Regions from separate parts of the Paraburkholderia sp. USG1 genome, predicted to be linked through region 2. Evidence: predicted binding sites of a transcription regulator. Region 2 holds the regulator's gene; the other holds the start of a gene.

Region 1 (5,961 bases), on a different contig from region 2:
TGATCACCTTGGGACGGATGCGGGGCAGGCACGGACAGCAGCGCCTGCGCGACTTGCTCAGGCGGGAGCGACATGTGCTCTGCCTGCGGATGATTGAAGAAGGCGTACTTGAGCACCATCAGCAATGCGAACTTGATGGCGAGGACGATGGCGATATCCCGCGCCAGCGTGGGTCCGCGCACCCAGCCGTCGAACCTTTTACGCAGGCTCGGGCGGCGGATGGTATTGCGATTGAGGGCTATGGTCATGATCGGTAGAAAGCAGCTTCACACCGGTGAATCCGGCTGGCGCCAGGCCGCTTCAACGGTCTGGCGAGTGCATCCCGATTCTAGGAGCAGAACCTCGCGCGTAACGGTTCGCTACTGCGGCATTGGGTCGCGAGACTTGCCCCGTTTGGCCTGTATTGCCAGGTGGTTTGTGTTACGTCAAGAAACGCGTTGACCGTGCATCCCGGTGTACGAAGGTGTGCGAACGTGCGTGTGCGATCAACGCGCGGCGCGGCGCGGCGTGGGCGAAAAAAAGCCCCGCCGTCTTTCGAAGGCGAGGCTTGGCGGCGTGGCTACCGCGCGCCGGACAAACCGGCGTGCTGAAACGCTTCAGGCTTTACGCATACTCGGTGAGTGCACCGCGCATCTTCTTCATTGCGCTCGCCTCGATCTGGCGAATACGTTCGGCGGATACACCGAATTCGTCGGCCAGTTCGTGCAGCGTGGAGCCGCCTGAACCGTCGTCTTCCACCTTCAGCCAGCGTGCCTCGATGATACGGCGGCTGCGGGCGTCCAGTGCGTCCAGCGCGCTCGCAATACCGTCGCTTTGCAGCTTGTCGCGCTGACGCGAAGCCAGCACGGCGGTCGGTTCGCTATGCGAGTCGGCCAGATAGGCGATCGGCGCGTACGACTCTTCGCCGTCTTCAACCTGGCCTTCCAGCGCGATGTCGCCGCCCGAGAGGCGCGTTTCCATTTCGGAGACTTCTTCGCGCTTCACATTCAGCTCTTTGGCGAGACCTTCGATCTCGTCCGGCGTGAACGCGCCCAGCCCTTGCTTGTGGCTGCGCAGGTTGAAGAACAGCTTGCGCTGCGCCTTGGTCGTGGCGACTTTCACCATCCGCCAGTTGCGCAGAATGTATTCGTGGATCTCGGCCTTGATCCAGTGCATCGCGTACGACACGAGGCGCACGTTCTGCTCCGGATCGAAGCGCTTCACGGCCTTCATCAGGCCGATATTGCCTTCCTGAATCAGGTCGGCGTGCGGCAGTCCATAGCCCAGATAGTTGCGCGCGATCGACACGACCAGCCGCAGGTGCGACAGGACGAGGCGGCGCGCGGACTCAAGGTTGTCCTGCTCGCGAAATTCGGTGGCGAACTGGCGTTCTTCCGCCGGCGTCAGCATCGGAATCCGATTTACGGCCTGGATGTAGGCGTCGATATTGCCCAGTTGGCCGGGCAGCAGCGAGGAATGCGAGAGCGCCAGTGCACCTGCCGAAGCGGCCTTAGCCGACGACGGGCTCAAAGTACTCGGAAGGGTCATTGCGTGGCTCACGTAGGAAACTCCTTTGGAATCAGACAAAAGCTTGTTCAGGTAACGACTCCAGCGTTGGATGTTAGCACTCTGATTTGCCGAGTGCTAATGCTTAGAGGCCGTAAGGGCATCTAGGTTCCGTAAATCCCTATTGAAATTCACGATTCAATAGCCATGGTACGCCTTCTTGGCTATCTTTGTGCGCGACGTAGAAGTTACCTGACAAATCGCCTTCGTGATGCAAACTGCCCGATTTTTGCCACTTTTGAAGTGACTAATTGCGAAAATTGAGAATCCTTCATACGATCCGCCAAATCGAGATAGACCTTAGAATACGTAGAACTGTTACTAATTGTTCAACGTTCGACGGAACTCGGGTGTTAGATGAACAACAAAAAGAATACTTTGCGTGGCCTGGCGCTAAAAATTACGGCTGGAGCCGTGCTGGCGGGAGCGTCGGGATTGACGTCGGCCGACCAGTTTGGCGTGCAGGTGGCCGGTGGACTGGGTGATCGCCACGTCAAGAAGCTTGATCTCGGCTTCGTCTGGGATCCGGATCTGAACTGGTGGCAGATCGGCGACTGGCATTTCTCGCTGATCGGCGAAGCGCACGTGGCATGGTGGCACACCAATGAAGGCAACGTGCACGACAATATCGGCGAAATCGGCGTGACGCCGATCATCCGCTTCATCAAGGAGTCAGGGCCGATCCGTCCGTATGCCGAACTGGGCGCGGGCATCCGCCTGCTCTCGAGTCCCCGTATCTCTTCGACCTTTACGCTAGGCACCGCGTTCCAGTTCGCCGACATGGCGGGCGTGGGCATGCAGTTCGGCAACCGCCAGCAGTATCAGGCGGGCTATCGCTTCCAGCATATTTCCAACGGCGGTATCAAAGAGCCGAATCCTGGTATAAATTTCCACCAGCTATATCTGCAATATAACTTCTGACGACCGTGGCCACGTTCGGCTCACCGGTGCGAGGGGCTGAGCGATGGCGGCAAAGATAATCGAAGCGATTCGCGGGCTCGAGCGAGAGCGTTTCCGGGCGATGGTCGACGGCGACGGCCCATCGCTCGACACGCTGCTCGCGGAGAACGTGAGTTACGTTCACACGAACGGCAAACGGGAAACGAAGCGGCAGTTCATCGACGGGATTGTTGCGGGTCGCCGCCGCTACCGTCAGATCGAGGTGCAGTCGCAAGACGTGTTGCCGGTTGGGCGGGAGACCTGCGTGGTCACCGGCAGGGCGCTGATCGAAATGGAAGCGAACAACGGGGCGCTGCTGTTTCCGATCGCCTACACGGCGATCCATACGCAGGAAGACGGGCAATGGCGTCTGATTGCCTGGCAGGCCACGCGTTGCGCAATCGAGTGAGCCTTTGGAGGTCACTCCAACCACCCGGTTGCGCGTTGTGGGCATCTGGATGCCACGAGCATGCGGGTTACGCGCTGGTGGTTCGCGTGTGCCTCGCCTAAGCGTTCGCTCATGCGTCACCGCGGCCTGATTCTCAGGCCGCGACGCTCTTCCGATCTATACGAGTTCTACTCGCGACTATCCGCCGCACCGGTTCGGGCCAGACTACTGGCTCCCGCACCGCGCCGTCACACCGGCGTTTTCGCGACGTCCACGATCAGTTCGACCTGCCGTTCAATCGCGCTCGGCACGGGCGCTTCGCCGCGCAGTACAGCGCTGATCCAGGCGGCGGTCGTCGGCGCATCTTTGGCTTCAGGCAAGTCGACTTCCGGCGCATCGGGCGACGAGCGTTCGTGCGGCACACGCGTTTCGCAGATGCCGTCGTGCAGCCAGTCGACCTGCACCTGACGGCGCGTGTCGGCCACCGCTTCGCCTTCGGTGCCGCGCGCGAGCAGGGCGCCGCCGGCGGCCGCGTCCGGATGCGTGTTGAACAACTGCGTCAGACTGTCGCGATACGGTGGGTGCGTGTAATTCACGAGGCGCAAGCCCGCCGGCGCGAACGGTTGCAGAATTTTCACCAGTGTGTGCGTCGAATTACGCACGCCCATGCGCCGACGCAGCCCGAGAAGGCGCGCAAGCTTCGGCGCGAGCACGTCGATCGGCGCAAACGCAAGACGGCGCTCGGCGAGACCGTCCTCGATGTCGGCGTGCGATTGCGCGTGAGGAATCTGCAAATGCGTGAAGATTTCCGCGCTCGTCACGCGGCCCGGATCTTCGGTTACGCCATGCACCAGCACCGGCACGCCTTCGCGCGCCAGCAGCAGGGCGAGCAGCGGCACGAGATTCGGCTGCTTGCGCGCGCCGTTGTAGGTGGGTATCGACACGGGCCGAAACGCGCCGTGCGGCAGATGCACCGGCTCGAACGACGCATGCGCGCCGGCCAGCATTGCCGCGAGTTCGTCGGCGGTTTCGCCCTTCACGCGGTATGCGAGCAGCACCGCACCGAGTTCGAGATCGGCCACGCGGCCGTCGAGCATGGCGGTGTAGAGCGCGCGCGTATCCTCGGCGGTCAGCGCGCGGGCGCCGTTCGGGCCGCGGCCGATTTCCTTGATGAAGCGGGCGCAGGGGAAGGGATTGGCGGTGTCGGCGGAGTCGGTCATCGGGTGCAGTGGGACGTATTGGCACGCCGCCTCAGAGCGGTCAGCCACGGTATTCAAGGGACGCTATCCGGTGTGAGTATCGCATCTATAGCGATCCGGCGAGACACCGCACTCGCGGCGCCAACCTTGCCGGCCCACGTGGAACTGCCGCGCGCGGGGCTTTGCTGCGCGTTACACTCGATGTTTTATCGCCGCGCTGGCGGCACACATCAAGGAACGGAGAACGGGATGAGTTACGTATTTGCACCCGCACCGGTGGTCGCGGTGCCGGTTGTGGGGGCCAGCGAGCAGTTCGCGGTGCGTCGCATCTACTGTGTGGGCCGCAATTACGAGGCGCACGCGCGGGAGATGGGACACGATCCTGATCGCGAACCGCCGTTCTTCTTCACCAAGCCGGCTGACGCGGTGCTGTACGTCGCGCCCGGCGCCACCGGCGAGTTTCCTTATCCGCCGCAGTCGAAGAACGTCCACTTCGAGATGGAAATGGTGGCGGCGATCGGCAAGGGCGGCAAGAACATTCCGGCCGAAAGCGCGCTCGATCACGTCTACGGTTACGCGCTCGGTCTCGATATGACCCGCCGCGATCTGCAGGCTGAAGCGAAAAAGCTCGGCCGCCCGTGGGATACCGCGAAGGGCTTCGATCACTCGGCGCCGCTAGGCCCGATTCATCCGGCAGCGACGGTGGGCCATGTCGACAAGGGTGCGATCTGGTTGTCGGTGAACGGCGAGGAAAAGCAAAGCTCGGACGTGTCGCAACTGATCTGGTCGGTGGCCGAGACGGTTGCGTATCTGTCGACGCTGTTCGAACTGCAACCCGGCGATCTGATTTTCACCGGCACACCGGAGGGCGTCGGCGCGGTGGTGCCGGGCGATCTGATGAAGGGCGGCGTGGACGGGCTCGGCGAGCTCAGCGTGCGCGTCGTCTGACGGCTGGTTTGGGGGAGACAGACAACATGAAGCTCTACAGCTATTTCCGTAGCTCGGCGTCCTATCGCGTGCGCATTGCGCTGAACGTGAAGAATCTGCCGTACGACTACGTGCCGGTGCACCTCGTGCGCGACGGCGGCGAGCAGCTGAAGCCCGAATACCGCAAGGTGAATGCGGACGGCATCGTGCCGACCTTCATCGACGGCAATGAGGTGATGCCGCAGTCGCTCGCGATCATCGAATATCTGGAAGAGACGCATCCTGAGCCGCCGCTTCTGCCCAAAACGCCGGTCGATCGTGCCTATGTGCGGGCGCTGGCGTTGCAGGTGGCGTGCGAGATCCATCCGCTGAACAATCTGCGCGTGCTGAAGTATCTGAAGCACACGCTGGGCGTCGACGACTATGCCAAGGACGCGTGGTACCGGCACTGGGTGGAAGCGGGTTTCGCCACGTTGGAAGCGCATCTGGCCGGCGATTCGCGCACCGGCAAGCTGTGTTTTGGCGATGCGCCGACAATCGCCGATACCTGTCTGATTCCGCAGGTGTTCAACGCGCAGCGCTTCAAGGTCGACACGGCGAAATTTCCGACGATCCAGCGCATCTACGATCACGCAATGCAACTCGACGCGTTTGACCGCGCGGCGCCGGGAGCGCAGCCCGACGCAGAGTAAGCTGGCCTCACTTGCCAGGCAGGATGCAAAAAGGGCACTCCGCGGAGTGCCCTTTTTGCCGCCTGAACCGCAAACGCCGTGGCGTTCAACCGCCCAGTAATGCGTCGGAAAACTCTTCCGCGCTGAACGGCTGCAAGTCCTCGACCTTTTCGCCGACGCCGATGAAGTACACCGGGATCGGACGCTGCCGTGCGATCGCGGCCAGAATGCCGCCTTTCGCCGTGCCGTCGAGCTTGGTCACGATCAGGCCGGTGAGGCCGAGCGCGTCGTC
Region 2 (5,961 bases):
CACGGTGTTCGGCTCCTGGTCGGCCGGCACCATGGAAATGGCTTGATGGCGATGCGGGTCGAACTTCTCGCCCACCGGATTCAGGGCGACGACGCGGCCCTTTTCCAGTGCGCCGGTGAGCTGGCGCAGCGTGAGTTCGACGCCTTCGCGCACCTTCGCAGGATCGTCGGACGAGTGCGCGACGGCTGCTTCGAGGCTGTCGATCACCGGCAGCAGATGCTCGGCAAAACTCTCGATCGCAAACTTGTGCGCCTTGGCGACGTCTTCCTGAGCGCGGCGGCGCACGTTCTCGGTCTCGGCCTTGGCCCGCAGGAAGCTTTCCTGCAACTCGGCGATCTTTGCCTGAGCCTCGGCGAGTGCAGCCTGCTCGGCGCTCGCCGGCGAGTCGGTCGCCGCGTTCGCCGCTGCTTCCTGTTGAGGTGCCGCGGCCTCGGCGGCCTGGCGCGCGGTTTCTTCGGCGGGCTTAGGATTCTGGCTCGTCGGGTTCTCTTGCGTGTTTTCCATGTCGCTGAAAGTCGTTAAAAAGTGAAAGCGAGGTAAAAGCCGGCGGTGACGGCAGCGCAAAAACCTGGCGTGGTTTGTGCGTTGCAAAATCGCGACAGACAACTTCGCGAGCCACCGCAAATCAACACGGCAGATGAGGCCGGAAAGAACCATTTCAAGCGGCTCTCCCGGATCTTTTCGTATCATGGCCGAACGGCGGAAATGCCCGGTTACAACCATTATTGCGGCGCAATCAGATTGAGATTGAGTGCGGACTGCAAGTGGCCTATGCTCCAATAAAGCATCGGAAAAGACGCGTTAACCCTAATCTGACGTAAGCCTTTCCGACATATTGCAATTCCACCCGATTCGCCCGTCTTTCTCCTGAACCTTCCCTAGGGGAGCACCGTGAAACTGACCTTTGCAATCTCGGTGGTCGCATTGGTACTGATTGCGGGCACCACGACCATCTGCATGTCCGGGGCTGTCAACGATCACACTACCGAATACGGCGGTGTGCACGCAACCATGGAACAGCTGTTCAACCCCCACCTGAAAGTTTGTCGATAGTGCGCCGGTCGCGCTTGGTCGGCCGGCCGTGCAATGCGGCCGCCGGTTCGCGATACGTCTTGCGCCGCTCCTGTTCGACCTGCCGCTTCACCCTGCTCTCTTCGGTTTCCGCATAAAGCGTTTGTGCGACGCTCGCCGGGCCGCGCACGTCGCACATGCCCAGCACCGCCACTTGCCACACAATCCGCTCTATCTCGATCTCGACCAGGTCGCCGACGCGCACGTCTTTGGCCGGCTTGACGCTGGCGCCGTCAATGCGCACATGCCCTTTTTCGACGGCCGCCGCCGCGAGCGAACGCGTCTTGAAGAAGCGCGCCGCCCAAAGCCATTTGTCGATGCGCAGTTTCGCGCCCGCTTCGGTTGAAATCCCGTAATTCATGAGCCTGTTCAAGCTCCTGTCGTATGCGGCACCGGCAGCGCCTGCACCGGCCAGCCCTGCAGATTCTGCGCGACGATTTCCCCCAACGCGGCAATCCACGCCTGCGACGCATTCAGGCAGGCAATCCGATGGAAATCCTTGCCGCCCGCATGCAGGAATTCGTCGCGCACTTCCATGCCGATTTCCTCGATGGTTTCAAGGCAGTCGGCAGTGAAGCCCGGACAGAACACATCGGCGCGCCGCACGCCCGCCGCGCCCAATTCTTTGAGCGTGGGCGCCGTGTACGGCTGCAACCACTCGGCCTTGCCGAAACGCGACTGGAACGTAATGCGGCATTCCACCGGCGTCAGTTCGAGCGCCTGCATCAGCAGCGCGCCGGTTTGCTGGCATTGCTCGTGGTATGGGTCGCCGAGATCCAGCGTGCGTTTGGGCACGCCGTGAAAACTCAGCACCAGCTTGTCGCCCGCGGCGAAATCCGGCCGGCCGTGCTGATGCCAATATTGATGCACCTGCGCGGCAAGCGCCGCAATGTAGGCCGGATGATCGGCGTACTGGCGCACCGTGCGGATTTCCGGCTGATTGCGCATGCGTTTGAGCGCCGAAAAGGCGTCGTCGAAAGCGGTAGCGGTGGTGGACGACGAATACTGCGGATACATGGGCATGAGCAGCACGCGTTCGGCACCCGCCAGCTTGAGCTGGTTCAGCATGGCCGGAATACCCGGCGTGCCGTAGCGCATCGCGTAATCGACGAGCACCGTGTAGTCGTTCAGTTGCAGCAGATGGCGCAAGCCCTCCACCTGCTTCTCAGTATGGACGCGCAGCGGTGAACCTTCCGGCATCCACACCGCGGCGTACTTCTTGGCGGAAGCGACGCCCCGAAACGGCAGAATCAGCAAACGCAAGATGATCTGCCAGAGCAGCGCCGGAATTTCGACCACGCGCGGATCGGATAGAAACTGCGCGAGATAGCGGCGGACCGCACGCGGCGTCGGCGCGTCGGGTGTGCCGAGATTGATCAGCAGCACAGCGACACGGTGTGACGTGGCGTTCTGTGAAGGCCGCTCGAGGTCGAAGCGCATAGGCAGCAGAGGTAACCCGCTCAGGCGGAGTGTCGGTTCAGGTGAGAACCATTATAGCGGCGTGGTGCATGCACCGGTCCGCCGGACACCCCTGGCCATTCGGCCAATTGGCAAGCCGTGCGCCGTCACGCATTATTCGTGGCTGGAACAGCCAACACCGGAAGCCGAAGCTATTTACTGCTGGCTGAGGGTCAGCGAAAGCAGGCGCGCGGTAATGTCCACAATCGGAATCACGCGGTTGTAGGCCATGCGGGTCGGTCCGATCACGCCCAAGGTGCCGACGATCTTGCCGTTCACCTCGTAAGGCGCGGTGACCACGCTCATTTCCTCGATCGGCACGAGATTCGACTCGCCGCCAATGAAAATCTGCACGCCCGCCGCGTGACTCGACACGTCGAGCAACTGAAGGAGACTGGTCTTTTGGTCGAACACATCGAACAGCTTGCGCAAGCGCGCCATGTCCGACGAAAGGTCGGCCACTTCGAGCAGGTTGCGCTCGCCCGAAATCAGCACGGTTTCGCCCGTGTCGGCTTCGTCCGTACTGGCCGTGACGGCGGCATGCATCAGCGTGGTCATGTCGCCGCGCAGTTCGTCGATTTCTTCGCGCAGGCGGCGGCGCACGTCGTCGAACGAGAGGCCCGCGAAGTGTGCGTTGATGTAGTTGGAGGCCTCGACAAGTTGCGACGGCGAGAAATCGCGCTGGGTCGCCATGATGCGGTTCTGCACGTCGCCTTCCGGCGTGACGATGATCAGCAGAATGCGTTTGTCCGACAAGCGCATGAACTCGATCTGCTTGAACACATGGCTGCGCCGCGGCGTGAGCACCACGCCGGCGAACTGCGAGAGGTTGGACAGCACGCTGGCCGCCGCGGCGACGATTTTCTGCGGCTCGCCCGCCTGCAGCGTGGTCTTGACGGTACGCATCACCGCTTCTTCGTCAGCGGCGGACTCCACCGTCAGCATGGTGTCCACGAACAGACGATAGCCGCGCGGCGTGGGAATGCGGCCCGCGGAAGTATGCGGACTGATCACGAGCCCCAGATCCTCGAGGTCGGACATCACGTTGCGGATCGTTGCGGGACTGAGTTCGAGACCCGAATAGCGCGACAACGTGCGCGAGCCGACCGGCTGACCTTCGGCGATGTAGCGCTCGATCAGCGTTTTGAGGAGGGTTTGTGCGCGAGGATCTAGCATGACGGAAAATTTTAGCTCAATGGCACGACTACCGCGAGCGCTAGGGGCGCCCATCCCTGACGAACGCGCCGCCGCTTGCCGCTGCGGCACGTTGCCTCCGGCCCGGCACGTTGGCCGGCGTTCAGCCCGGCGCGTTGCGGACCACGTCGCGGGCCGCCTTCCGGGCGGCCCGGCTGCCGGCACCCCGCCGCACTTTAACCGGCGCGCATGTCATCAAGGCTTCACCATTCTAACGATAATCGCGAGACGCGCTGGCGGCCCGCGCACGTCGGCTCGCCACCGGGTCTGCCCACGGTTCTTTTCAGGCCCCACCTATGGTGTAATGCCGGCATGCAAGTGACCAGCCAGTTCAAGACCGTCGCGCTCGTCGGGCGCAACAATACGCCGGGTATCGCCGAGCCGTTGACCGCGCTCGCCTTGTGCATCGCGAAGCGCGGCTTCGAGGTCGTGTTCGAAGCCGATACCGCCGCCGAGATCGGCGTCACCGACTACCCGGCGCTGCGCCCCGCCGAGATCGGCGCGCGCGCCGACGTGGCCGTGGTGCTGGGCGGCGACGGCACCATGCTCGGCATCGGCCGTCAGCTCGCGCCGTACCGTACGCCTTTGATCGGCATCAACCACGGGCGGCTTGGCTTCATTACCGACATTCCGATCTCCGACATGCGCGAGATCGTGCCGCAAATGCTGGCCGGCAATTTCGAACGCGAAGAACGCGTGCTGCTCGAAGCGCGCATCATGCGCGACGGCAACCCGATCTATCACGCGCTGGCCTTCAACGACGTGGTGGTCAACCGCAGCGGTTTCTCAGGCATGGCGGAGCTGCATGTCTCGGTAGATGGCCGCTTCATGTACAACCAGCGCTCGGACGGCCTGATCGTGGCCACGCCCACCGGCTCTACCGCTTATGCGCTGTCGTCGCAAGGGCCGATTCTGCATCCGCAATTGCAGGGCATCGTGCTGGTGCCGATTGCTCCGCACGCGCTGTCGAACCGTCCGATCGTGCTGCCGGACGATTCCAAGGTGAGCATCCAGATCGTCTCGGGGCGCGAAGTGAACGTCAATTTCGACATGCAGTCGTTCACCTCGCTCGAACTGAGCGACACGATCGAAGTGCGCCGCTCGCGTCATACGGTGCCCATGCTGCATCCCGTCGGCTACAGCTATTTCGCCACGCTGCGCAAGAAGCTGCACTGGAACGAATACCCGTCGCACGAAGAAGACCCCAAGCCCTGAGCGGCGAGGCCACCGGAACGCGAACGCCGCCGCTGCCGAACCCTGACCACCAAGCTCATCAGACGACCTCCATGCTTCGCCACCTCTCGATACGCGACTTCGTCATCGTCGCCGCGCTCGATCTCGAATTCGACACCGGCTTCACTGTTTTTTCCGGCGAAACCGGCGCCGGCAAGTCGATCCTGATCGACGCGCTGGCGCTCGCGCTCGGCGCCCGTGCCGATGCGAACGTCGTGCGCACCGGCGAAAGCCGCGCGGACATCACGGCGGAATTCGAGACCCATGCGCAGGTCGAGCAATGGCTCGACGAGCAGGCGCTCGGCACGACGGGCAGCGACGGTCATCACGGCAGCACCGTGATGCTGCGGCGCGTGGTGGATGGCAACGGCCGCTCGCGGGCGTTCATCAACGGCACCGCGGCGACGCTCGCGCAGTTGCGCGAGGTCGGCGAGATGCTGGTGGATATTCACGGCCAGCACGCGCACCAGTTGCTGATGCGCCCTGACGCGCAACGCGAACTGTTCGACACTCACGCCGGACTGTCCGACACGGCGGCTACCGTCACGCGGGCATGGCGCACATGGCGCGAGAGGGTTCAGGCGGTCGAGCATGCGCAAACGCGTGACCGTGAGCTGCAACTGGAACGCGAGCGCCTCGCCTGGCAGCTCACCGAACTGGACAAACTCGCGCCGCAGCCCGGCGAGTGGGAAGAGGTCAATTCGGAGCACCGGCGGCTGTCGCATTCGGCCAATCTGATCGACGGCGTGCAAGGCGCACTCGGCGCGCTGTCCGAATCGGACGAGGCGATGATCACGCATCTGTCCTCGATCGTCTCGAAGGTGCGCGATCTGGCGGAGATCGATCCGGCCTTGAACGATGTACTCGCCGCGCTCGAACCGGCCGAAATCCAGTTGCAGGAAGCGGCCTATTCGCTGAGCCATTACGCGCAAAAGCTCGAACTCGATCCGGACCGGCTGGCGCAGGTCGAAAAGCGTCTGGACGCGTTGCATTCGGCCGCACGCA

Evidence for each region. Region 2 encodes HrcA, which represses chaperone genes, less so after heat shock. Its sites were predicted from a motif close to TTAGCACTCNNNNNNNNNGAGTGCTAA; they were not measured.
Region 1: rpoH (RNA polymerase sigma factor RpoH) is a predicted target of HrcA. The motif match lies at 1,601-1,627, and genes of this name have one in related genera.

Annotation. Positions count from the first base shown of each region.
Region 1 is NZ_JAMWXW010000027.1:110,531-116,491, reverse strand. Features, by position in the region: gene cydP (cytochrome oxidase putative small subunit CydP) at 1-248, opposite strand, end outside; gene rpoH (RNA polymerase sigma factor RpoH) at 604-1,539, opposite strand; gene NE850_RS29470 (acyloxyacyl hydrolase) at 1,903-2,466, shown strand; gene NE850_RS29465 (nuclear transport factor 2 family protein) at 2,510-2,893, shown strand; gene ybiB (DNA-binding protein YbiB) at 3,121-4,092, opposite strand; gene NE850_RS29455 (fumarylacetoacetate hydrolase family protein) at 4,321-5,019, shown strand; gene maiA (maleylacetoacetate isomerase) at 5,046-5,690, shown strand; gene ftsY (signal recognition particle-docking protein FtsY) at 5,776-5,961, opposite strand, start outside.
Region 2 is NZ_JAMWXW010000009.1:148,972-154,932, forward strand. Features, by position in the region: gene grpE (nucleotide exchange factor GrpE) at 1-504, opposite strand, end outside; gene NE850_RS14525 (RNA-binding S4 domain-containing protein) at 1,025-1,432, opposite strand; gene hemH (ferrochelatase) at 1,441-2,511, opposite strand; gene hrcA (heat-inducible transcriptional repressor HrcA) at 2,686-3,705, opposite strand; gene NE850_RS14540 (NAD kinase) at 4,036-4,938, shown strand; gene recN (DNA repair protein RecN) at 5,010-5,961, shown strand, end outside.